Regions from separate parts of the Hydrogenophaga sp. ZJX-1 genome, predicted to be linked through region 3. Evidence: predicted binding sites of a transcription regulator. Region 3 holds the regulator's gene; each other region holds the start of a gene.

Region 1 (7,249 bases), on a different contig from region 3:
AGGCGCAGATGTTCAGCCTGATGGATCAGAACATCCACAACATTGCGATCGAAGGCGTGTTCGACGATTGCCAGGACATCGTCAAGAACGTGTCGAACGACCTGGCTTTCAAGCGCCAGTACAAGATCGGCACCGTCAACTCGATCAACTGGGCGCGCCTGCTGGCGCAGGTTGTTTACTACTTCGCCGGCTATTTCCAGGCGACCACGGGCGACGACCAGAAGGTCAATTTCACCGTGCCCAGCGGCAACTTCGGCAACGTCTGCGCCGGCCATGTGGCACGTCAGATGGGCCTGCCGATCCAGACGCTGGTGGTGGCGACCAACGAAAACGACGTGCTCGACGAGTTCTTTCGCACCGGCGTCTACCGCGTGCGCGCCAGTGCCGACACGCACGAGACCTCCAGCCCGTCGATGGACATTTCCAAGGCCAGCAATTTCGAGCGTTTCGTGTTCGATCTGCTGGGCCGCGACGGCGCGCGCGTCAAGGCGCTGTTTGGCGAGGCATTGAACAAGGAAGGCCGTTTTGATCTGGGCGCCGACCCGGTTTTCGCCGAAGCCGCCAGCCACTACGGGTTTGTCAGCGGCAAGAGCACACACGCCGACCGCCTGGCCACCATCAAGGACACCTTCGATCGCTTCGGCGTGATGATCGACACCCACACCGCCGACGGCGTGAAGGTCGCGCGCGAGCATTTGAATGCGGCGGCGCCGATGATCGTGCTGGAAACCGCCTTGCCCATCAAGTTCGCCGAGACCATCGTCGAAGCCCTGGGGCGCCAGCCTGATCGTCCGGCGAAGTTCGACGGCATCGAAGCCCTGCCCAAGCGCGTGCAGGTGATGCCGGCCGACACATCGGCGGTGCAGCGCTACATCGTCCAGCATTGCCCCGCGGCGTGATGCCCGGGCGTCGGCAGCGGGCATGAAAGTCGTCGGCTTTGCAGGCTTTTCCGGTGCGGGCAAGACCACGCTGGTTGAGCAGCTGATCCCAGTCCTGCGTCAGCGGGGCCTGCGGGTCTCGGTGGTCAAACATGTGCACCATGGTTTTGAAATTGACCACCCGGGCAAAGACACCTGGCGCCATCGCGAGGCCGGCGCCTACGAGGTGGTGGCCGCGTCGCCGCAGCGCATGGTGCTGATGCGCGAATTCGAGCGGCCACTGGAGTTGACGGTGCACGACGTGATTCGCACGCTGCATCCGGGTGTGGACTGGGTGCTGGTCGAGGGCTACCGCGACAGCAACCTGCTCAAGGTCGAGGTCTGGCGTGCGGCCACCGGCAAGCCCGTGCTGTACCCGGACGATCCCTTTGTCGCAGCCATCGCCACCGACAGCGCGGATCAGTTGCCGCAGACCACCCTGCGCCCGGTGCTGAATTTGAACGACGCCGCTGCCGTGGCCGGCTGGCTGCTCGACAATGAAGATCGTTTTGACTATGTTCCCGAGGCCTACATCTGACCCGGCGGACATGCCCATCCACCGACCCTGACGCCATGAACGCTTCTGTACCGCCCGCACGGGCTCCCTTGATGGCGCTGGACGCTGCGTTGACCGACTTGCTCGAGCGGGTCGTTCCGTTGTCCCGGATCGAGACGGTGGCCGCGTTCGAGGCCGATGGCCGCGTGCTGGCCAGCGATCTGATCTCCGGACTGCAGGTGCCGCCGCAGGACAACTCGTCCATGGACGGATATGCCGTCAACACGGCCGACGTGACCGAAAAAGGCGTGGTGCTGACGGTGTCGCAGCGCATCGCGGCCGGTCATGCGGCCGAGCTGCTGCACCCCGGCACGTGCGCGCGCATCTTCACGGGTGCGCCCATGCCCTCGGGAGCCGACGCGGTGGTGATGCAGGAGGACACCCGCGAGGTCGGGGGCGATCTGCATGCGGTGCACATCGACGCCGTGCCGACCTCTGGCCAGTGGGTGCGTCGCGCCGGCGAAGACGTGACGCGTGGGGCGGTGGTCTTGCCGCGCGGTACGCGGCTTTCCCCGGCCAGTCTGGGGCTGGCGGCCAGCATCGGCTGCGCCCAGCTGCCGGTGATGGTGCGTCCGCGCGTGGCCCTGTTTTCCACCGGCGACGAACTCGTGATGCCGGGCGAGGTGGCTCCCCAGGACATGAAGCCCGGGGCGATCTACAACTCCAACCGCTTTTTCCTGCGCACGCTGCTGCAGCGCCTGGGCTGCGAAGTGAGCGACCTGGGCATCGTGCCGGACAAGCGCGACCTGACACTGGCCGCGCTCAAGACCGCGGCCGACCACCACGACCTGATCCTCACCAGCGGCGGCGTCTCGGTGGGCGAAGAAGACCACATCAAGCCGTCCGTTCAGCAGCTGGGCAGCCTTGACCTGTGGCAGATCGCCATGAAGCCGGGCAAACCTTTCGCGTATGGCACGGTGCGGCGTGATGCGGGGGCCGGGGCCGACGCGGCGCAGCCCTGCCACTTTATTGGCCTGCCGGGCAACCCGGTGTCCAGTTTCGTCACCTTCCTGCTGCTGGTGCGGCCCTTCCTGCTGCGGCTGCAGGGAGCCGAAGTGCCTGGCTTGCAGCCAGTGAAGTTGCCCGCCCACTTCGACCTGACACGTGCCGATAGGCGCCGCGAGTTCCTGCGCGTGCGCCGCAACGCCGACGGCGGCCTGGACCTGTTTCCCAACCAGAGCTCGGGCGTGTTGACGTCCGCTGTCTGGGGCGATGGTCTGGTCGACAACCCCGCGGGCAGCACCATCGCCCGGGGCGATCTGGTGTCCTATCTGTCTTTTGCCGACCTGCTGCTCTGAAAGCCTATCCCGTGAAGATTCAACTGCGCTATTTCGCCTCCATTCGCGAAGCTGTCGGCACCGGCAGCGAGTCGCTGGACACGGCGGCCGGCACGCTGGCTGTCCTGCGCGACGAGCTGATTGCGCGAGGTGGTGCCTACGCCGAGGCGCTGGCGCGTGGCCGGGCGGTGCGTGTGTCGCTCAACCAGACCATGACCGACGAAGCCGCCGCGCTCAGCGAAGGCGCGGAAGTGGCCTTTTTCCCGCCCGTGACCGGAGGCTGAGCATGAACGCCCGCGTCAGCATCCAGACCCAGGACTTCGACCTCAGCACCGAGGTCGCCCGGCTGCGCGAGCAGGACAAGCGCGTGGGTGCCATCTGCACCTTCGTTGGCACGGTCCGTGACCGCAACGATGGCCAGAGCATCAGCACCATGGAGCTGGAGCACTACCCGGGCATGACCGAGAAGAGCATAGAAGCCATGATCGACGAGGCGTTCAAACGCTTCGACATCTACGCCGCGCGCGTGATTCACCGCGTCGGCCTGCTGCAGCCGCTGGACCAGATCGTGCTGGTCGCCGTGACCTCCGCGCACCGGGGCGAGAGCTTCCAGGCCTGCGAGTTCCTGATGGACTACCTCAAGACCCAGGCGCCGTTCTGGAAGAAAGAACAGACGCCGGAGGGTGCACGCTGGGTGGATGCGCGGGTCAGCGACGACGCGGCGCTGGCCAAGTGGGGCATCCAGAGTCAGAACGCCTGACCGCCCCTGCTGACATGGCGCCCACGATCCTTTCCGACGCCGATATCGAGGCCATCGAGCGCGCCACGCTCGATGCCGTGTCGCCCGAGCGCGTGGAGTCGCTGCCCGGCTGGTTGCTGCCCATGGACAGCGGCACCGTGGGCCGTGCCCGCAGTGCTGTCCCTCTGAGCCATGCCGCGGCCGACCCGGCGGTGCTCGACGACATCCTCGAACGCTACGCCGACCAGGGTTTCGTGCCGGCCTTCCGCCTGCCCGATGGACCGGCCTTCGAAGCCCTGTACCGGGGGCTGCAAGCGCGGGGCTTCGCGCGCGCCCAGCCGACGCTGACGCAGTGTGGCCGTGTACAGGACCTGCGGATGGCGCAGACCGGGCCGGTGGCGGACCTTGCGGACACGCCCGACGCCGCCTGGATGGCGATGTTCCTGGGCGAAGGCCTGGACCCGGTGGATGGTGCGAGCCGTGCCCGCTCGCTGAGCCGGGCCACCGGGACGCTGTTTGCCAGCCTGCGCGAAGACGGGCAGACGGTGGCCTGTGGCGCCGCGGCCTATGGGCACGGCTGGCTCAGCGTGCACGGCATGCGCACCGTCGCCTCGCACCGGGGCCGGGGCCTGGCCGGGCGGGTGTTGCAGGCCATGGCCGAAGAGGCCTTGCGCCGCGGGATTCACCGGGTGTTTCTCCAGGTCGTCTCGGACAACGGGCCGGCACTCGCGCTGTACCGCCGGCTGGGTCTGAACACCGCCTGGACCTACGCCTACTGGCGCCGCTGAGCGGCGCCGGTCCAGACGGCCCCCAGAGGGCGGGGATCGGCTGATCTGCGTCAAGACGATGTGGTGCACGCGGGTGCAAGCTGGAATGATCACCTTGAAAACCCGGGGAATCGCTCCAAATGCCGGGTAATCAAATTTTCCGGAGAGCTCTTTCATGCGACTCGACAAACTCACCACCAAGTTCCAGGAAGCCCTGAGCGAAGCCCAGACCCTGGCGCTCGGCAACGACAACGCCTACATCGACCCGGCCCACCTGCTGCTGGCCATGCTGCGCCAGGCCGACGGCCCGCAGTCGCTGCTGCAGCGCGCGGGCGTGAACGTCCAGGGCCTGGCCAAGGCCGCCGAGGCGGCTGTGAAGCGCCTGCCCGAAGTGCAGGGCCAGGAGCAGGTGCAGGTCGGATCCGATCTGGCCAAGCTGCTGCAGGCCACCGAAAGGGAAGCCATCAAGCGCGGTGACGAGTTCATTGCCGGCGAGCTGTTCCTGCTCGCCGTGGCCGACAGCAAGGGCGATCTCGGCCGCATCGCGAACGAAAATGGCCTGACCCGCAAGAGCCTGGAAAGCGCGATCACGGCGGTGCGCGGCGGCCAGAAGATGGACAACCCCGAGGCCGAGGGCCAGCGGGAAGCGCTGAAGAAATACACCATGGACCTGACCGAGCGCGCCCGCCTGGGCAAGCTCGATCCGGTGATCGGTCGCGACGACGAGATCCGCCGCGCCATCCAGGTGCTGCAGCGCCGCACCAAGAACAACCCGGTGCTGATCGGCGAACCCGGCGTGGGCAAGACCGCGATCGTCGAAGGCCTGGCCCAGCGCATCGTCGCCGGCGAAGTGCCCGATTCGCTCAAGGGCAAGCGTGTGCTGTCGCTCGACATGGCCGCGCTGCTGGCTGGCGCCAAGTTCCGCGGCGAATTTGAAGAGCGCCTGAAGACGGTGCTCAACGAACTGGCCAAGGACGAAGGCCAGACCATCGTTTTCATCGACGAACTGCACACCATGGTGGGGGCGGGCAAGGCCGAAGGCGCTATGGACGCGGGCAACATGCTCAAGCCCGCTCTGGCGCGCGGCGAGTTGCACTGCGTGGGCGCGACCACGCTGGACGAATACCGCAAGTACATCGAGAAAGACGCCGCGCTGGAGCGCCGCTTCCAGAAAATTCTGGTGGGCGAGCCGACGGTGGAGGCGACCATCGCCATCCTGCGCGGCCTGAAGGAACGCTACCAGGTGCACCACGGCGTGGACATCACCGACCCGGCCATCGTGGCTGCGGCCGAGCTCAGCCACCGCTACATCACCGACCGTTTCCTGCCCGACAAGGCGATCGACCTGATCGACGAGGCGGCGGCCAAGATCAAGATCGAACTCGACTCCAAGCCCGAGGTGATGGACAAGCTCGACCGCCGGCTGATCCAGCTGCAGATCGAGCGCGAAGCCGTCAAGAAAGAAAAGGACGAAGCCTCGCAAAAGCGGCTGACCCTGATTGAAGAAGAGATCACCCGGCTGCAGAAAGAGATCGCCGACCTCGACGAAATCTGGAAGTCCGAAAAGGCCACGGCCCAGGGCAGTGCCCAGGTGCGCGAAGAAATCGACCAGTTGCGCCAGCAGATCGAAAGCCTGACCCGCAAGGGCGACCTGGCCAAGGTGGCCGAGCTGCAGTACGGCAAGCTGCCCGAGTTGGAAAAGCAGCTCACGGAAGCGCAGGAAAAAGAGTCCGGCAAGGCCAAGGGCGGCGCGGGTGTGGGCCCGCAGCTGCTGCGTACCCAGGTCGGCGCCGAAGAGATCGCCGAGGTGGTGGCGCGTGCCACCGGCATCCCGGTCGCCAAGCTGATGCAGGGCGAGCGCGACAAACTGCTGGTGATGGAAGACAAGCTGCACACCCGCGTGGTGGGGCAGGACGAAGCGATCTCCGCCGTGGCCAATGCCATCCGCCGCTCGCGCTCGGGTCTGTCCGACCCGAACCGCCCCACCGGTTCCTTCCTGTTCCTCGGCCCCACCGGCGTGGGCAAGACCGAGCTGTGCAAGGCCCTGGCCGGCTTCCTGTTCGACAGTGAAGACCACCTGATCCGCATCGACATGAGCGAGTTCATGGAGAAGCATTCCGTGGCCCGCCTGATCGGTGCGCCGCCCGGCTACGTGGGTTACGAAGAAGGTGGCTACCTCACCGAAGCCGTGCGCCGCAAGCCCTACAGCGTGCTGCTGCTTGACGAGGTGGAGAAGGCGCACCCGGACGTGTTCAACGTGCTGCTGCAGGTGCTGGACGACGGCCGCCTGACCGATGGCCAGGGCCGCACCGTGGACTTCAAGAACACCGTGATCGTGATGACGAGCAACATCGGCTCGCACCTGATCCAGGCCATGGTGGGCCAGCCCTACGACGACATCAAGGAAGCCGTCTGGGGCGAGCTCAAGGACAACTTCCGGCCCGAGTTCCTGAACCGCATCGACGAGACGGTGGTGTTCCACGCGCTCGACGCAGAGCACATCGCGTCCATCGCCGGCATCCAGCTCAAGGCTTTGCAGGCCCGCCTGCAGAAGATGGATCTGCGGCTGGAGGTGGCACCCGCCGCGTTGGCCGAGCTGGCCAAGGTCGGTTTCGACCCGGTGTTCGGTGCCCGGCCGCTCAAGCGCGCGATCCAGCAGCGCATCGAGAACCCGCTCTCCAAGCTGTTGCTCGAAGGCAAGTACCCGCCGAAATCGGTGATTCCGGTCGGTGTGGATCCGGTGCGTTACCCGGGCGTGTTCGAGTTCGGCGAACCCATCGAAATGGCCTGATGAAGGAGAACCGTCGGACGGTCGTTATCGGGGGATAGACGGTCGCACTGGTAACAGGTTGTTGCCATTGCCTTGCATTCGAACAAGAGGCGGACGGTATAAATCCTGGGATATATGCCGAATTCGTCACAGTTGCTCGATCAATGTTTTGATGAGGTCGCCCGCCAGGCGAAGCCTTTGCTGGGCCGTTGCGTCGAGTCGG
Region 2 (7,249 bases), on a different contig from region 3:
AAAAAGCCACCTGCGGCATCTACGAGTGGCGGCCCAACCCCTGCCGCGAGTTCGAAGAAGGCAGCGACGCCTGTGGCCAGGCGCGCCGCCGCCACGGCCTGCCGCCGCTGGGTGACTCGCCGGAACACTGAACATGCAAGCCCTGCTCGACACCATCGCCACGATGGCCATGCCCACCGACGCCCAGCGCCTCTTCCACGGCCGGGGCGGCCTGCACCCGGGTTGTGAAGCCTGGACGCTGGATGCGTACCCACCGGTGTGGGTGCTGACCCGGTTTGGCGAAGCCAGCGACGACGAACTGGCCACGGTGTCGGCCGCGCTCACCGCGCGCCACGGGCAGATCGCACCCGGTGAACCGCTGAACTGGGTGTTCCAGAGCCGGCACGAAGGTCGCAGCGAAACCCGGTTGATGGCCGGCAGCGTGCCCGAGCCCCACGTGGTGAGCGAACGCGGTGCGCGCTACCTGGTGCACGTGCTCAAAGGGCAAAACCACGGTCTGTTCCTCGACATGGCCGAAGGGCGCCAGTGGGTGCGTGAGCACGCCGCGGGCGCCAAGGTGCTCAACCTCTTTGCCTACACCTGCGCTTTCTCGGTGGCGGCGCTGCAGGGCGGCGCGAAGCAGGTGGTCAACGTGGACATGAGCGCGGGCGCCATCGCCATCGGGCAACAGAACCACGCGCTCAACGGACTGCAGGCCGGCGCCAGCTTCCTGGCCCACGACATCTTCAAGACCTGGGGCAAGCTCACACGATCGGGCCCCTACCACCTCATCGTCGTGGACCCGCCGAGCTACCAGAAAGGCAGCTTCGTCGCCACCAAAGACTACGCCCGCCTCATGCGCCGCCTGCCGGACCTGCTGCGGCCCGACGGCGAGGTGCTGCTGTGTCTCAACGCGCCCGAGCTGGACACCGCGTTTCTGCAAGACCAGATGCGCGACGAGGCACCCGAACTGGTGTTTGTGGAACGCCTGCCCAACCCGGCCAGCTTCGCCGACGCGTCGCCCGAGCGCGCCCTCAAGGTGCTGCGTTACCGGGCGTCCGGGCTGGACGCACAGCCTGCTCAGGCCCTGGGTTTGGGGCAACCCGAACAGGCCGAGCAGGCACCGCAAGCACCCGGAGGCTGACCGCCCCCGGTGTTCCCGCTGGCCCGCCGACCCGGCTGCAGCCAGCGCCGCAGGCTCGGCCGCAGCACGTACCCCAGTGCCACCAGCACACACACGCCAACGATGAAGCCTTGAACGCTCACTGGGTGACCTCCATGCTTCGCACTGGGGTGCGAGCCCCCGTCGGAACGGCCGGGCGGGGGCTCATGTGGCGCCCCATGCCCCGGCGACCCGGTAGGTGATCCAGGCCATCAGATAGGCCAGCGCAAACAGGTAGGCCGCCATGCCCAGGGCGTGGCGCCAGTGACCGGTTTCGCGCCGCACGGCCGCCAGCGTGGCCACGCACTGCGGCGCATAGACAAACCACACCAGCAAGGCCAGCGCGGTGGGCAGGGTCCATTGTTCGGCGATCAACGCGCCCAGCGCCTCGTGCACCTGCTCACCCTGCGCGGACAACGCGTAAACCGTGCCCAGGGCCGCCACCACCACCTCGCGCGCCGCCATCGCCGGAATCAACGCCACCACGATGCGCCAGTCAAAGCCCAATGGCGCGAACAAGGGCTCCAGCACACCACCGAGACGGCCGGCAAAGCTGTGCGCCACGGCCGACCCGGCAAAGCCTTCGGGGGCCGCCGGGTAGCTGGAGAGAAACCACAGCAGCACCATGAGCGCCAGGATGATGCCGCCGACCCGACGCACAAAGATCACCCCCCGTTCCCACAGACCGCGCGCGATGTTGCGCGCGCTCGGCCAGCGGTAGGCCGGCAGCTCCATCAGCAGCGGGGTGGGCTGACACTTGCCACTGTGGCGCGAAACCACATACGCCACCAGCATCGCGCTGGCGATGCCCATGGCGTACAGCGCAAACAGCACCAGTCCCTGCAGGTTGAACACCCTTCCCACCGTGCGCTGCGGGATGAAGGCGCCGATCAACAAGGCGTACACCGGCAGCCGCGCCGAGCAGGTCATCAGCGGCGCCACCAGGATGGTCAGCCAGCGGTCGCGCCAGTGGGTGATGGTGCGCGTGGCCATGATGCCGGGTACGGCGCAGGCAAAGCTGGACAGCAGCGGGATGAAGGACCGGCCCGAGAGGCCCACCAGCCCCATCCAGCGGTCCATGAGAAACGCCGCGCGCGGCAGGTACCCCGAGTCCTCCAGCAGGAAGATGAAAAAGAACAGGATCAGGATCTGCGGCAGGAACACCAGCACTCCGCCCACGCCCGCGATCACCCCGTCGACCAGCAGGCTGCGCAGCGGGCCGTCGCCCATGCGGGTGGCCACCTGCTCGCCCACGAAACCGATGCCCGCTTCGATCGCGTCCATCGGCCAGGCCGCCCAGGCGAACACCGCCTGGAACATGAACAGCAGCATCAACGCCAGCAGCACCATGCCCCACAGCGGATGCAGCGCAAAACGGTCGATGCGATCGCTCAGGCCCCAGCGCTTCGCAGGTGCCTGCAGGGTCAGCGCCAGCACCTCCCGCACCCGCTGGTTGAGCGCCACCGGGTCCACCACGCCGGCATTGGCTGCGGCAGGCAGCGGCGCAGGAAGGCCCTGGGTGAACAAGACGTCCAGTTGCGCCAGCAACGCTTTCGCACCGTCTTTTTGCACGCTCACCGCGGACACCACCGGCATGCCGAGTTCTGCGGCCAACGCCACGGTGTCGATGCGCATCCCCTGCGCCTGTGCCACGTCGGCCATGTTGAGCACCAGCACCATCGGCAGTCCCAGCGCCTGGGCTTCGAGCACCAGCCGCAGGTTGAGCTGCAGGTGCGTGACATCGACCACGCAGACCAGCAGGTCGGGCCGGGCCTCGCCGGCCAGCCGCCCCTGCACCACGTCGCGCGTGACCCGCTCGTCCTGGCTCAGCGGGTCCAGGCTGTAGGTGCCGGGCAGGTCCAGCAGTTGCGCGCGCCGGCCCTGCGGCGTGGTCAGCCAGCCCTGCTTGCGCTCGACCGTCACGCCCGCATAGTTGGCCACCTTCTGCCGGTGGCCGGTGAGCAGGTTGAACAGCGCGGTCTTTCCGCAGTTCGGGTTGCCGAGCAGGGCCAGCCGGGGCGCCCCTGTGGTCATTGGGAAGCCTCCGTGCTTCGCACTGCGGTGCGAGCTGGCTTGGGGCGGCCCGGCGCGGCGCTCATACCTTCAAGGCCCAGCGCACCTGCAGCAACGCCGCTTCGTGGGCGCGCAAGGCGAAGGTGGACTGCCCCACGCGCACCGCGATCGGCCCGCCGCGCAACCAGCCCCGCGACACCACCCGCACCGACTCGCCGGGCAGGAACCCGATTTCGGCCATCCGGCGCAAGGTCTTGCGGCTGTCGTCGTCACGCGCCGGAGCGAAGGCCTGCAACACGCCCGGCGTGTGCAGCGGCCCCTGGTGCAAGGCACTCACCCGATCGGCAGGCGCCAGATCATCGTCAACGTGCAAAGGCCAGGAAACCGCTTGGGGTGTGGAGAGGGACACGGTCACATCCATGAATGAACAGAAGTGGGCAGAGCGTAAACAAACGAGATTGGTTCTCATTTGCTTTAAATCAAACTTTCACAAAAATCCGGAACGGCACAGGGCATCCGTCGGGTGGTGTGAATCCAATATTTTGTTTAGACCTAAAATGATTATCTTCCGTTGGAAATAACCGACACCATGGTTTTTTCACCGGTGCTACCTTCGCCGGACCATGAAAAAGCTCTGGGACATTTCCCCCCCCGTCAACGCCAGCACGCCGGTTTTCCCGGGTGATACGGCCTATGCCCAGCAGTGGGTGGCGAGCATCGAACCGGGCTGCCCGGTCAACGTGAGCGCCATCACGCTCTCGCCCCACGTGGGGGCACACGCCGACGCGCCGCTGCACTACGACCCCGCGGGCGCCGCCATCGGTGCGGTCGAGCTCGACGCCTTTCTCGGTCCGTGCCGCGTGATCCACGCCATCGGTTGCGGCCCGCTGGTTCGGCCGGAACACCTGGCTCACGCGCTCGACGGTTTGCCGCCGGGTCACGCCCAAGGCGGACCAGCCCCCGAGGGGGACAGCGACCCGCGAAACGGCGGAGCATGGGGGCTCAGGACCCTGCCACCTCGCGTGCTGGTGCGGGTCTACGAACACATGCCGCAAGACCGCTTTGACAACGCGCTGCCGGCTTTTGCTCCGGAAACGGTTGCACTGCTGGCCGACCGCGGCGTGAAGCTCATCGGCATCGACAGCGCCAGCATCGACCCCGCCGACAGCAAGACGCTGGAGAGCCACCAGGTGATCCGCCGCCGCGGCCTGCGCGTGCTGGAAAACCTGCTGCTCGACGACGTGCCCGAAGGCGACTACGAGCTCATCGCCCTGCCCCTGAAACTGACCACAGCTGACGCCAGCCCGGTGCGAGCTGTCTTGCGCGAACTGTGATTTCCCGAAGGAGACAACACCCATGACCACCCAACAACACTGCATCGCCCTCGACGCGCAAGACCCGCTGCGGGACCTGCGCAAGCTCTTCACCCTCCCCGAGGCCACCATCTACCTCGACGGCAACTCGCTCGGCGTGATGCCCGCCGCCGCCCCGGCCCGTGTGGCCGACGTCGTGACCCGCGAGTGGGGCACCGACCTGATCCAGAGCTGGAACAAGAACGGCTGGTTCGCCATGCCGCAGAAAGTGGGCGACAAGATCGCGCGGTTGATCGGCGCCGCACCGGGCACCGTGGTGGCCACCGACAGCACCTCGGTCAACCTGTTCAAGGTGCTCTCCGCCGCGCTGCACCTGGCCGCCGCCGACGCGCCGCAGCGCAAACGCATCGTGAGCGAGCGCAGCAACTTTCCGACCGACCTCTACATCGCCGAGGCGCTGTGCAAGGAACGCGGCTACGAACTGCTGCTGGTGGAGCCCGAGGAGATCGCGGACTCGCTGAACGAGCAGGTTGCGGTCTTGATGCTGACCCACGTGAATTACCGCACCGGCGCCATGCACGACATGCCCACTGTGACCGCCGCGGCCCACGCTGCGGGCGCGCTCATGGTGTGGGATCTCGCGCACAGCGCAGGCGCCGTGCCAGTGGATCTGACGGGCGCTGGCGCCGACTACGCGGTCGGCTGCGGCTACAAATACCTGAACGGTGGCCCCGGTGCGCCCGCCTTCGTGTGGGTCAACCCGCAACACGCCGACCGTTTCTGGCAGCCGCTGGCCGGCTGGTGGGGCCACGCCACGCCGTTCGAATTCACACCCGACTACCGGCCGGCCCCCGGCATCACGCGCTACCAGTGCGGCACACAACCCATGATCAGCCTGGCCGCACTGGAATGCGGCGTGGACACGCTGCTGGCCGCCGAGGCCCACGGTGGCATGGCCGCGCTGCGCACCAAGTCGCTGGCGCTGACCGACCTGTTCATCACGCTGGTCGAAGAACGCTGCGCCGGGCACGGCCTGGGTCTGGCCACACCGCGGGACCACGTGCGGCGCGGTTCGCAGGTTTGCCTCACCCGAGACGAGGGCGCCTACGCCATCGTGCAGGCCCTGATCGCGCGCGGGGTGGTGGGTGACTACCGCGCCGGCGATGGTGGTCGCCACAAGGACATCCTGCGCTTCGGCTTCACCCCGCTCTACATCGGCTTTGTGGATGTGTGGAACGCGGTTGAGCACCTGAAACAGGTGCTCGAAACAGGCGAATGGCAGCGCCCCGAATTCAACCGCAAACACGCCGTCACCTGAACCGGAGCACCCCATGGCCTGTCCACACCACGAAACCCCCGCGTCCCGCACCGAAGCCATCGTCGCCGAAGAAAAAGCCCAGCTCGACTTCAGTCGTGACATGAGTTACGGCGACTACCTGCAGCTTGACGCCATCCTGAACGCGCAGAAGCCGCTCTCGCCCGCACACGACGAACTGCTGTTCATCGTGCAGCACCAGACCAGCGAACTCTGGATGAAGCTCATGCTGCACGAGCTGAACGCCGCGGTGAAGAACATCGCCGAGGACGAACTCAACGCCGCCTTCAAACAGCTCGCGCGCGTGAGCAAGATCATGGAGCAGCTGGTGCACGCCTGGGATGTGCTGGCCACCATGACACCGCCCGAATACAGCGCCATCCGGCCCTACCTCGCCAACTCCAGCGGCTTCCAGAGCTTCCAGTACCGCTGCATCGAATTCGCGCTCGGTAACAAGAACGCCGCCATGCTCAAACCCCATGCGCACAGTCCCGAGCGGCTGGCGATGGTGCAGACCGCCTTTGAGGCCCCATCGCTGTACGACGAGGCCCTGCGCCTGCTCGCGCGTCGCGGCATCGCCGTGCCGGCGAGCCATACGCAGCGCGACTGGACGAAGCCTTATGAGTCCAGCGAGGCGGTGGAACAGGCCTGGCTGCAGGTCTACCGCAACCCCAGGGAACACTGGGACCTGTACCAGCTGGGCGAAGAACTCACCGACCTCGAAGACGCCTTCCGCCTCTGGCGCTTCCGCCACGTGACCACGGTCGAACGCGTGATCGGCTTCAAGCGCGGCACCGGCGGCACCGGCGGTGTGAGCTACCTGCGCAAGATGCTGGACGTCGTTCTCTTCCCGGAAATCTGGCAATTGCGAACGGAATTGTGATGGAGTGGTGGTTTCGGGTCAGAGATCGGTGAACTTCAGCACCTTCCATCATTTGCGCAGCCTCTGCGCCCGTGGCAGACGAAACTTGGAGAGATCAATGGCCCCCATTCACGCCGCGGTAGCTTTCCGAGGCGTTCAGGTCGCCGGAGATTGGCGTCCACCAGGTGGCGCCGCCGATGCCGGTGTCCCACGGGATACCGGGGTACAGCTGCTCATCTCTGCTGTTTCTCGGGTCGGCCATCGGTCGCGCCGTCGAGCGCATCGCGGGCCTGCAGCAGGCCCTTGACAATCAGCGCGCGGTCACCGTCCGAATAGACACGGCTGAGGATGGGGAGTCCCCCGCGTCGGCGGGCGCGATCGCCGCGAAAGCCTGGATGCCGTACAGGGAGCCAACCTGTGCCGCATGCAGCTTCATGCCCAGGCATCCACCGCCCTGGAGCTGAAACCGGCCGTTCCACGCCAGCGGCAGACGCAGCTCGAAGTTGATGCCGTCGTGCACACCGTGGACGCCGCTGCGCGGGCTGAATTCGCCTCTGACCAAGCAATGCGCAGGCATGGGTTTGCCACCAGCACCCATCCCAGAT
Region 3 (7,249 bases):
CCCAGTCTTTTTCCAGGGCGTCAATCTGCTGTTGGCGGCTCAGTTGCTCGTTGAGGGATTGGGGCATTTGAAGACTCTCCGTGAGGTTGATGAAAAGGGGTCGGCGTGGTCACCATGCGAGCCCGATGCCGATGTATGAACTTTAAGTCTTATAGAAGAGTTTTGAAAGCTCTTATGTCTTATAGAAGACAAAAATTTATTTCTTTAAAATCAACTATATTTTTATGAAATTCCTCAATGTGGAAAACTTTTTCTTGTATTGAGAAATTTTTGTGCAACGCAAAACATTGCAATTTCACATTAAGGAATGGCACTCTCTCATCCCGGAACAGTAACCGCAGCACGAACTTCGTGTGTTCTCAACAACCGGAGAAACACATTTTCAGTGCCCCCAACCTGCGCAGAGTGGGTGCGCAAAGGCATGAAAGCCGTCTTCGGGCATGATCGACGCCCATGCACGACTCCATCACAGCAAGTCCCGCTGTCAGGCGTTGGTGGGCATTTGGCAGCCTGGCTTTGAGCATGTCACTGGTCGGCAGCTATGTGGCTCTGTCCAAACCGCTGGTACTGGTGTTCCCGGTTTTTCTGCTGGCCTGGCTGCGGTTCGGGATCGGGGGGCTCGCCATGTGGCGATGGCTGCGCAAGCCAGCGGACGAAGCCGTCATCTCTCCGCGCACGCGCCGCCTGCTGTTCCTTGAATCTTTTCTCGGCAACTTCCTGTTTTCAATCTGCATGCTGTTCGGCGTCAGCTTGACCACGGCCGTGGCGGCCGGTCTGGTGATGTCGTCCATCCCGGCGGTGGTGGCGATATTGAGTTGGCTCTTCCTTAAGGAACGCATCGGACGCCGAACCAGCGCCGCCATCGCGTGTGCCGCGCTCGGCATCGGCTTGTTCTCGTTGCAAAAGCCCGAGGCCGGCATCGCCGCTACGCCCGAATCCTCCTTCATGGGCCTAGGCTACGCCGTGTGGGGCAACCTGCTCGTGTTTGCCGCGGTCGTGTGCGAAGCGTCCTACGTCGTGATCGGCAAAAAGCTGACCGAAGGCCTTGGGCCCAAACGGATCTCGGCCATCATCAACCTCTGGGGTTTTGCGCTGGTCACGCCGTTTGGCTTGTGGACCGCTTGGCACTTCGACTTCGCCGTGGTCAGTGGTGACATCTGGGCTCTGCTGTTTTTCTATGCATTGGCGGCCAGCGTGTGGACCGTCTGGCTGTGGATGACAGGACTGAAGACTGTTCCGGCCTCGCGTGCGGGTGTTTTCACTGTCATGCTTCCGGTAAGCGCTGCGACCATTGGCGTGCTGTTCATGGACGAACGGTTGACGCCCATGCAGATGCTGGCGTTCGGTATCGCGCTCCTGGGACTGGTACTGGCCACCCTGCCCGCTCGCCAATCGGCCAAGGGCTGAACTGTTCAGCCGGCAATCACAGGCAAAACAGGCCCGTGGGGTTGGTCAGCCCCATCCAGAGCGCCCAACCCGACGTCAGCGCCAGTGCCAAGCCGGCCAACCGGATGGCCCAGGCGCCCGACTGACCGCCCCGCAGGCGCAGCAACAACCAGGGTGCGGCGGTCAAGGAAATGGACGTGCCCAAAGAAAACAGAGCCATGATGGCGGCTCCTTCGAACACGTTCGCAGAGAGCGACGCCACCAGCAAGGCGGAATACAGCAACCCGCACGGCATGAACGCCCAGCCGACCCCCAACACAATGGGGGCGCGAGGTCCCAAGCGGGTCAGCACCGGCCGCGCCTTGCGCCACAACGATTGGCCCAAGTTGTCAATCCAGGCGGGTTGGCGCGCTTGCCAGATCAGTGCCAGGCCCAGGAGAAATGCCGCAGCGTGGAACATGGTCCAGACCGGCCGAATCGCTATGGTGTTGGTCCCCAGCACCGCAAGCCCCTGGACGGACCCCGCCGCAAAAGCGCCGAACAGCGAATACCCGAACATACGACTGAACTGGAACGTCCACAGCGCCCGGGTGCTGCGCTCGCCTGCCGCGCGGCTGATGCCAGCACAGGCTGCGCCGCACATGGCGACACAGTGGGGTCCACCCACGATACCCATGAACAGGGCCGTGATCGCCATGGAAGCTTGCATGAAGGAACTTTAACAGCGCGTGGGTGATAGAAGGCGGAGGCTAGTTCTAACCCGCCCCTATTGGTAGTGAGTATTGATCCCACTCGCACCCGCTCATGGACACCCCACGCGAACAAAGACCCGCCACTGGTCCAAAAGCTGACCGTTCAGATGATCTTTGAAAACCGGGCACGGTCCTGATCAACCTGCAGATTTTTATCAAACACCATGGCAATGGCACGGACCAAGTACCAACCGGTCGGCGTGACCTGAACACCGCTGTCATCCAGGGTGACCAAGCCGTGTTCGGCCAGTCCGGCCAGCACTTCGAGCTCGCGCGCGAAGTAGCTCTTGAAGTCGATCAGGTGACCCAGTTCGATCGATTCGTACTGCAGTTGCCCTTGGCACATGATGGACATGATGACGGCACGGCGCAGCAGGTCATCCCGCGTGAGCACCAGACCCCGCACGATGGGCAGCTTGCCCTGATCCAAAGCGTCGTAATAATCCTCCAGCGTCTTGGCATTCTGGCTGTAGGTGGCTCCGATGCGCCCAATGGCGGAAACCCCCAAGGCGATCAGATCGCAGTCGGGCTGCGTGCTGTAGCCCTGGAAGTTGCGGTGCAGGCGGCCCTGGCGCTTGGCCACTGCGAGTGCATCTGTGGGCAAGGCGAAATGGTCCATGCCCACATACACATACCCAGCATCGCTCATGGCATCCAGTGATGCAGACAACATCGACAACTTGTCACCGGGGCTGGGCAACTCTGCCGAAATGATGCGACGCTGCGGCTTGAAACGGGAGGGCAGGTGCGCGTAGGCGTACAACGCAATGCGGTCGGGACGCAACTGGTTCACCTGAGCGAGCGTGCGAGCGAACGACTCGGGCGTCTGCAGCGGTAGACCGTAGATCAGGTCCACGTTGACCGACTCAAAACCGATCTTGCGGGCGGTTTCCACCAGCGCGAACACCTGATCGGCAGGTTGCACGCGATGCACCGCCTTCTGAACAGCGGGGTCGAAATCCTGGACACCAAAGCTGAGGCGGTTGAAGCCCAGTCTCGCCAGCGTCTGAAGCCGCTGGTCGGTCACGGTCCGGGGGTCCACCTCGATCGAATATTCTCCACCCGGCACCAACGTGAAGTTGCGCCGGATCATCGTCATGAGATCCTCAAGCTCTGGATCGGACAAAAAGGTGGGTGTGCCACCACCCAGATGCAGCTGGGACACGCTGTGCCCCTTGCCAAAATGCTGGACCTGCAACTCCACTTCACGCGACAGGTACCGCAGGTATTCAGCCGCCCGTTCGTGGTGCTTGGTGATGACCTTGTTGCAGGCGCAGTAGTAACAGACCGACTCGCAGAACGGAATGTGAATGTAGATGCTGAGCGGCAGTGCCAGCGAGCCGGCCCTGCGCTGCTCCAGCGCTTGTATATAGTCACCCTCGGTATAGGCTTCGACAAAGCGGTCAGCCGTCGGGTACGAGGTGTACCGCGGACCGGGAACATCGAATCGCTTGAGCAATTCATCGGAAATGGCGTGACTCACAGACTGTTCTCCAATACTGAACCTTGAATGTGCACCACGCTCGCATGTCCTCCCTTGATCTTGATCAATCGTGCGCGCATTCGCAAATTTTCGCTCCGGTGAGGGGCGTGGCACACAGGCATTTCCTCGACACAAGTCCCAGCTATGCGTTAAGCTCACCACCGATTTCCGGATAATTTATGGACGCACAAAGCATCAAAGTCGCCTGTTCAAGTTGCAACCTGCGGGAATTGTGTCTTCCCATGGGTCTCAACCCCGACGAGATGGACAAGCTCGACAACGTCATCTCGGCCCGACGACGCATCAAGCGCGGATCGGCACTTTTCAATACGGGCGACAGATTCACCTCGCTGTACGCCGTGCGTTCCGGGTTCTTCAAGACCTGCGTCACCACGGCCGATGGCCGGGATCAAGTGACCGGCTTCCAGATGACTGGTGAGATCATCGGCTTGGATGGCATCGTGAGTGATCGTCATTCCTGTGATGCCATCGCACTGGAAGATGCTGAAGTCTGTGTGATGCCGTTCGATCAGGTCGAGGAACTCTCCAGGGAGTTCACCACCCTGCAGCACCATGTGCACAAGATCATGAGCCGCGAAATCGTGCGAGACCACAGCGTCATGTTGCTGCTGGGAAGCATGCGAGCGGAAGAACGCCTCGCGGCTTTCCTGCTGAACCTTGTGCAGCGCCTGCACGCCCGCGGTTTTTCCCAGTCCGAACTGATTCTTCGGATGACCCGCGAAGAAATTGGCAGCTATCTCGGCATGAAGCTGGAGACGGTGAGCCGCACATTTTCCAAGTTCGTGGAAGAAGGCATCATCGAAGTCAAACAGCGCTACGTCCACATCAAGAGCACCGAGGGTCTCCGGTTGATTGTGAACCCGCCGACCTGCCCCTGAACCCAGTTCACTCAAGACAAAAGCCCCAACGAATGACACCTCGTTGGGGCTTTCTGTTTTGAAGTGACCGCTGAGGGTGTTCAGCCGCAAGATCCGTTCTTGGCGCAATCCTGGGGCCGCTGATCCGGTGGGACCGGACACCGGTTGACCTCAAATGGCGACATGGACAGCAGGGTGGTGAGCGCGCTCGACACCATCGCCACCAGCCAGAAAGTGAAAAACGCCAAGGTATAGACCGCTGGGCGAGACAACTCCAACGGCGCGCCAAACCAGTGGAGATCGCTGGGATCGATCATGGCAAATACGATCATTTCCAGCACCGCGGCGACCAGAAAGGCTGGCCACGCTATCCACATCCATCTTTGAGCGGTCATTCCTGTTTCTCCTCGTGTGTTGTTGTGATCGATTTCAGGCATCAAAACCGGTGCAAAGGTGCCATCTCAGCCACAGGACGGCACACGTCTCGCTATTCCTTCGAGGGCGGGACGACTGGAGACGCCGCGTGGTTACGTGCTTGGTGGGCCGGTTGAAGCTTGATCAGTGCCTCGGCCCGCGCCTGTCCATCCAACAACTGGGCCGCCTTCAGGTCCCGCTCAAAGTCGGCCTTGTTCAGAACAGGGTCAGCGCCCTCCACGGCTATGACGGCCGTGATGATGGCCGCGACCACCACCACCAATGGCCCACCCACCACCAGCCACATGTGCGGAACGCGCCACCAGGGAATGGGCGGGTGTTCACTGGAAGACTTTTTGAGTGTTGCGGTGTTCATAGGTATCTCTGAGTCGGGTTGACTGCTGACAAGCGGTGCTCAACGTGGCACCAGGAAGGCTGCCTTTTCAGTGACAGATACACCATCATTCTCGGCAGCCTTGATTTCGAAATGGATGGGGTGCGACCCGGTGTCTGCAGCACCCGGGGGAAGCTGCACCCGGATGACCGCAGAGCGCACTTCCGTCGGCAAGACCTCAATCTCCGACTCCGAGGCAATGGTGATACCAGGCAACCCAGAAACGCTGATCACATATCGTTGCGTGCTCTCGGTTGCATTCATCACCTGCAAACGGAAGACATTTTCGATGCGGCCCTGTTCAACCATGCGTGCCAGCGCGCCGCGGTCCCGGATCACGTCCACCTTGAGCGGTTTACGAAGGAACAGGCTGATCATGACGGCGAGCGTGATCGCCAACAGAATGCCGGTATAAACCAGCACCCGCGGGCGCATGGCCCGACGGATCATCTGCTGGGTATTCCAGCCTTGCGCGATGCCGTTCTGGGTTGAGTACTTGACCAGTCCACGCGGATAGCCAACCTTGTCCATCACTTCGTCGCACACATCGATACAGGCACCGCAACCGATGCACTCGTACTGAAGGCCATTGCGGATATCGATACCTGTCGGACATACCTGTACGCACAACGTGCAGTCTACACAGGATCCCAGACCGAGCGCCTTGGGGTCGGCTTTCTTCGAGCGAGGACCACGCGGTTCCCCACGCTTTTCGTCGTAGGTCACGATCATCGTGTCCTTGTCGAACATCGCACTCTGGAAGCGTGCGTAAGGACACATGTACTTGCAGACCTGCTCACGCATGAAGCCGGCGTTGCCATAAGTGGCAAAACCGTAGAAGAATATCCAGAAGGTCTGCCACGGGCCCAGCGATGCAGCCAGCGAGACCGCGGCCAGCTCCCTAATCGGCGTGAAGTAACCCACAAAGGTAAAACCGGTCCACAGCGAGAACAGTATCCAGAGCGCGTGCTTCGACCACTTCTTGCCGAACTTGCCGGCTGAAAACGCCGAATCATCCAGGCGCATGCGAGCCGAGCGATCGCCCTCGACTTTTTTCTCGATCCAGAGAAATATTTCTGTGTAGACCGTCTGCGGGCAGGCATAACCACACCACAAACGTCCGGCGACAGCCGTAAACAGGAACAACGCCAAGGCGGCAATGACCAGGAGACCCGTCAGATAGATGAAGTCCTGCGGATACAACACCAGACCAAAAATGTAAAAGCGGCGCGCCTCAAGATCGAAGAGCACCGCCTGTCGAGCATTCCACTCGAGCCAGGGCAAACCGTAAAAAACGATCTGTGTGATCCAGACCGTGATCCAGCGCCACTGAGAAAACAGACCCGAGACAGATCGCGGGTATATCTTCTTTCGCGAGGCGTAGAGCGAAACCATGACCTCATCGTCTGCAGGAACCCCTTTGGGCGGCGGGTCCGGGACGATGGGAATGACGGTGGTCGGATTGGCGCTGGTGGCTGGCTTGGCGGAACTCACGAAGAACCCGAGGTTGGAAAATGGAAAAGAGTCGCAGCGGTCGACTCGACCACTGCGACTCTCTTTAAACGATCAATTGGCCGCTTTATTGGACAAGCCCCAGACATAAGAGGCCAGCACATTGATCTGTGCTTCGTTCAACAAGGCCGACTGCCCAGGCATCTGGTTGTTGAAACCATTGTTCACAGCACGCACGATGGCCTCTTCGCCCCAGCCGTGAAGCCAGATACCGTCGGTCAAGTTGGCTGCACCCACCGCAGCCATGCCCTTGCCGTCCATGCCATGGCATGCCGCACAAGCAGCGAACTTCTCTTTGCCCTGAGTGGCCCGCACGGAGTCGTGAGGGCTGCCAGACAGGCTCAGCACATAGTTCGCCACGTTGCGCACGTCTTCGGCGGTACCCACCGCAGCTGCCATCGGGGGCATGACACCGATGCGGCCCTGCGTG

What was found. Region 3 encodes FNR, which switches genes on or off when oxygen is low (the NO sensors DNR and NnrR bind a similar motif). Its sites were predicted from a motif close to TTGATNNNNATCAA; they were not measured.
Region 1: a site for FNR is predicted at 4,318-4,331, ahead of clpB (ATP-dependent chaperone ClpB). Genes of this name have one in related genera too.
Region 2: a site for FNR is predicted at 3,624-3,637, ahead of ACN5W5_RS14260 (FeoA family protein). Genes of this name have one in related genera too.

Annotation. Positions count from the first base shown of each region.
Region 1 covers NZ_JBMBRA010000006.1:332,347-339,595, reverse strand. The annotation lists gene thrC (threonine synthase) at 1-899, shown strand, start outside; gene mobB (molybdopterin-guanine dinucleotide biosynthesis protein B) at 883-1,455, shown strand; gene glp (gephyrin-like molybdotransferase Glp) at 1,491-2,771, shown strand; gene moaD (molybdopterin converting factor subunit 1) at 2,783-3,034, shown strand; gene moaE (molybdopterin synthase catalytic subunit MoaE) at 3,037-3,510, shown strand; gene ACN5W5_RS18510 (GNAT family N-acetyltransferase) at 3,525-4,277, shown strand; gene clpB (ATP-dependent chaperone ClpB) at 4,432-7,047, shown strand; gene ACN5W5_RS18500 (DUF1631 family protein) at 7,162-7,249, shown strand, end outside.
Region 2 covers NZ_JBMBRA010000004.1:492,394-499,642, forward strand. The annotation lists gene ACN5W5_RS14245 (YkgJ family cysteine cluster protein) at 1-131, shown strand, start outside; gene ACN5W5_RS14250 (class I SAM-dependent methyltransferase) at 134-1,123, shown strand; gene feoB (ferrous iron transporter B) at 1,307-3,175, opposite strand; gene ACN5W5_RS14260 (FeoA family protein) at 3,237-3,563, opposite strand; gene ACN5W5_RS14265 (cyclase family protein) at 3,778-4,488, shown strand; gene kynU (kynureninase) at 4,511-5,785, shown strand; gene kynA (tryptophan 2,3-dioxygenase) at 5,799-6,665, shown strand; gene ACN5W5_RS14280 (hypothetical protein) at 6,955-7,221, opposite strand.
Region 3 covers NZ_JBMBRA010000001.1:682,953-690,201, reverse strand. The annotation lists gene aceA (isocitrate lyase) at 1-67, opposite strand, end outside; gene ACN5W5_RS03395 (DMT family transporter) at 523-1,407, shown strand; gene ACN5W5_RS03390 (sulfite exporter TauE/SafE family protein) at 1,424-2,083, opposite strand; gene hemN (oxygen-independent coproporphyrinogen III oxidase) at 2,242-3,621, opposite strand; gene fnr (fumarate/nitrate reduction transcriptional regulator Fnr) at 3,801-4,520, shown strand; gene ACN5W5_RS03375 (hypothetical protein) at 4,601-4,894, opposite strand; gene ACN5W5_RS03370 (nitrogen fixation protein FixH) at 4,987-5,289, opposite strand; gene ccoG (cytochrome c oxidase accessory protein CcoG) at 5,329-6,801, opposite strand; gene ccoP (cytochrome-c oxidase, cbb3-type subunit III) at 6,874-7,249, opposite strand, start outside.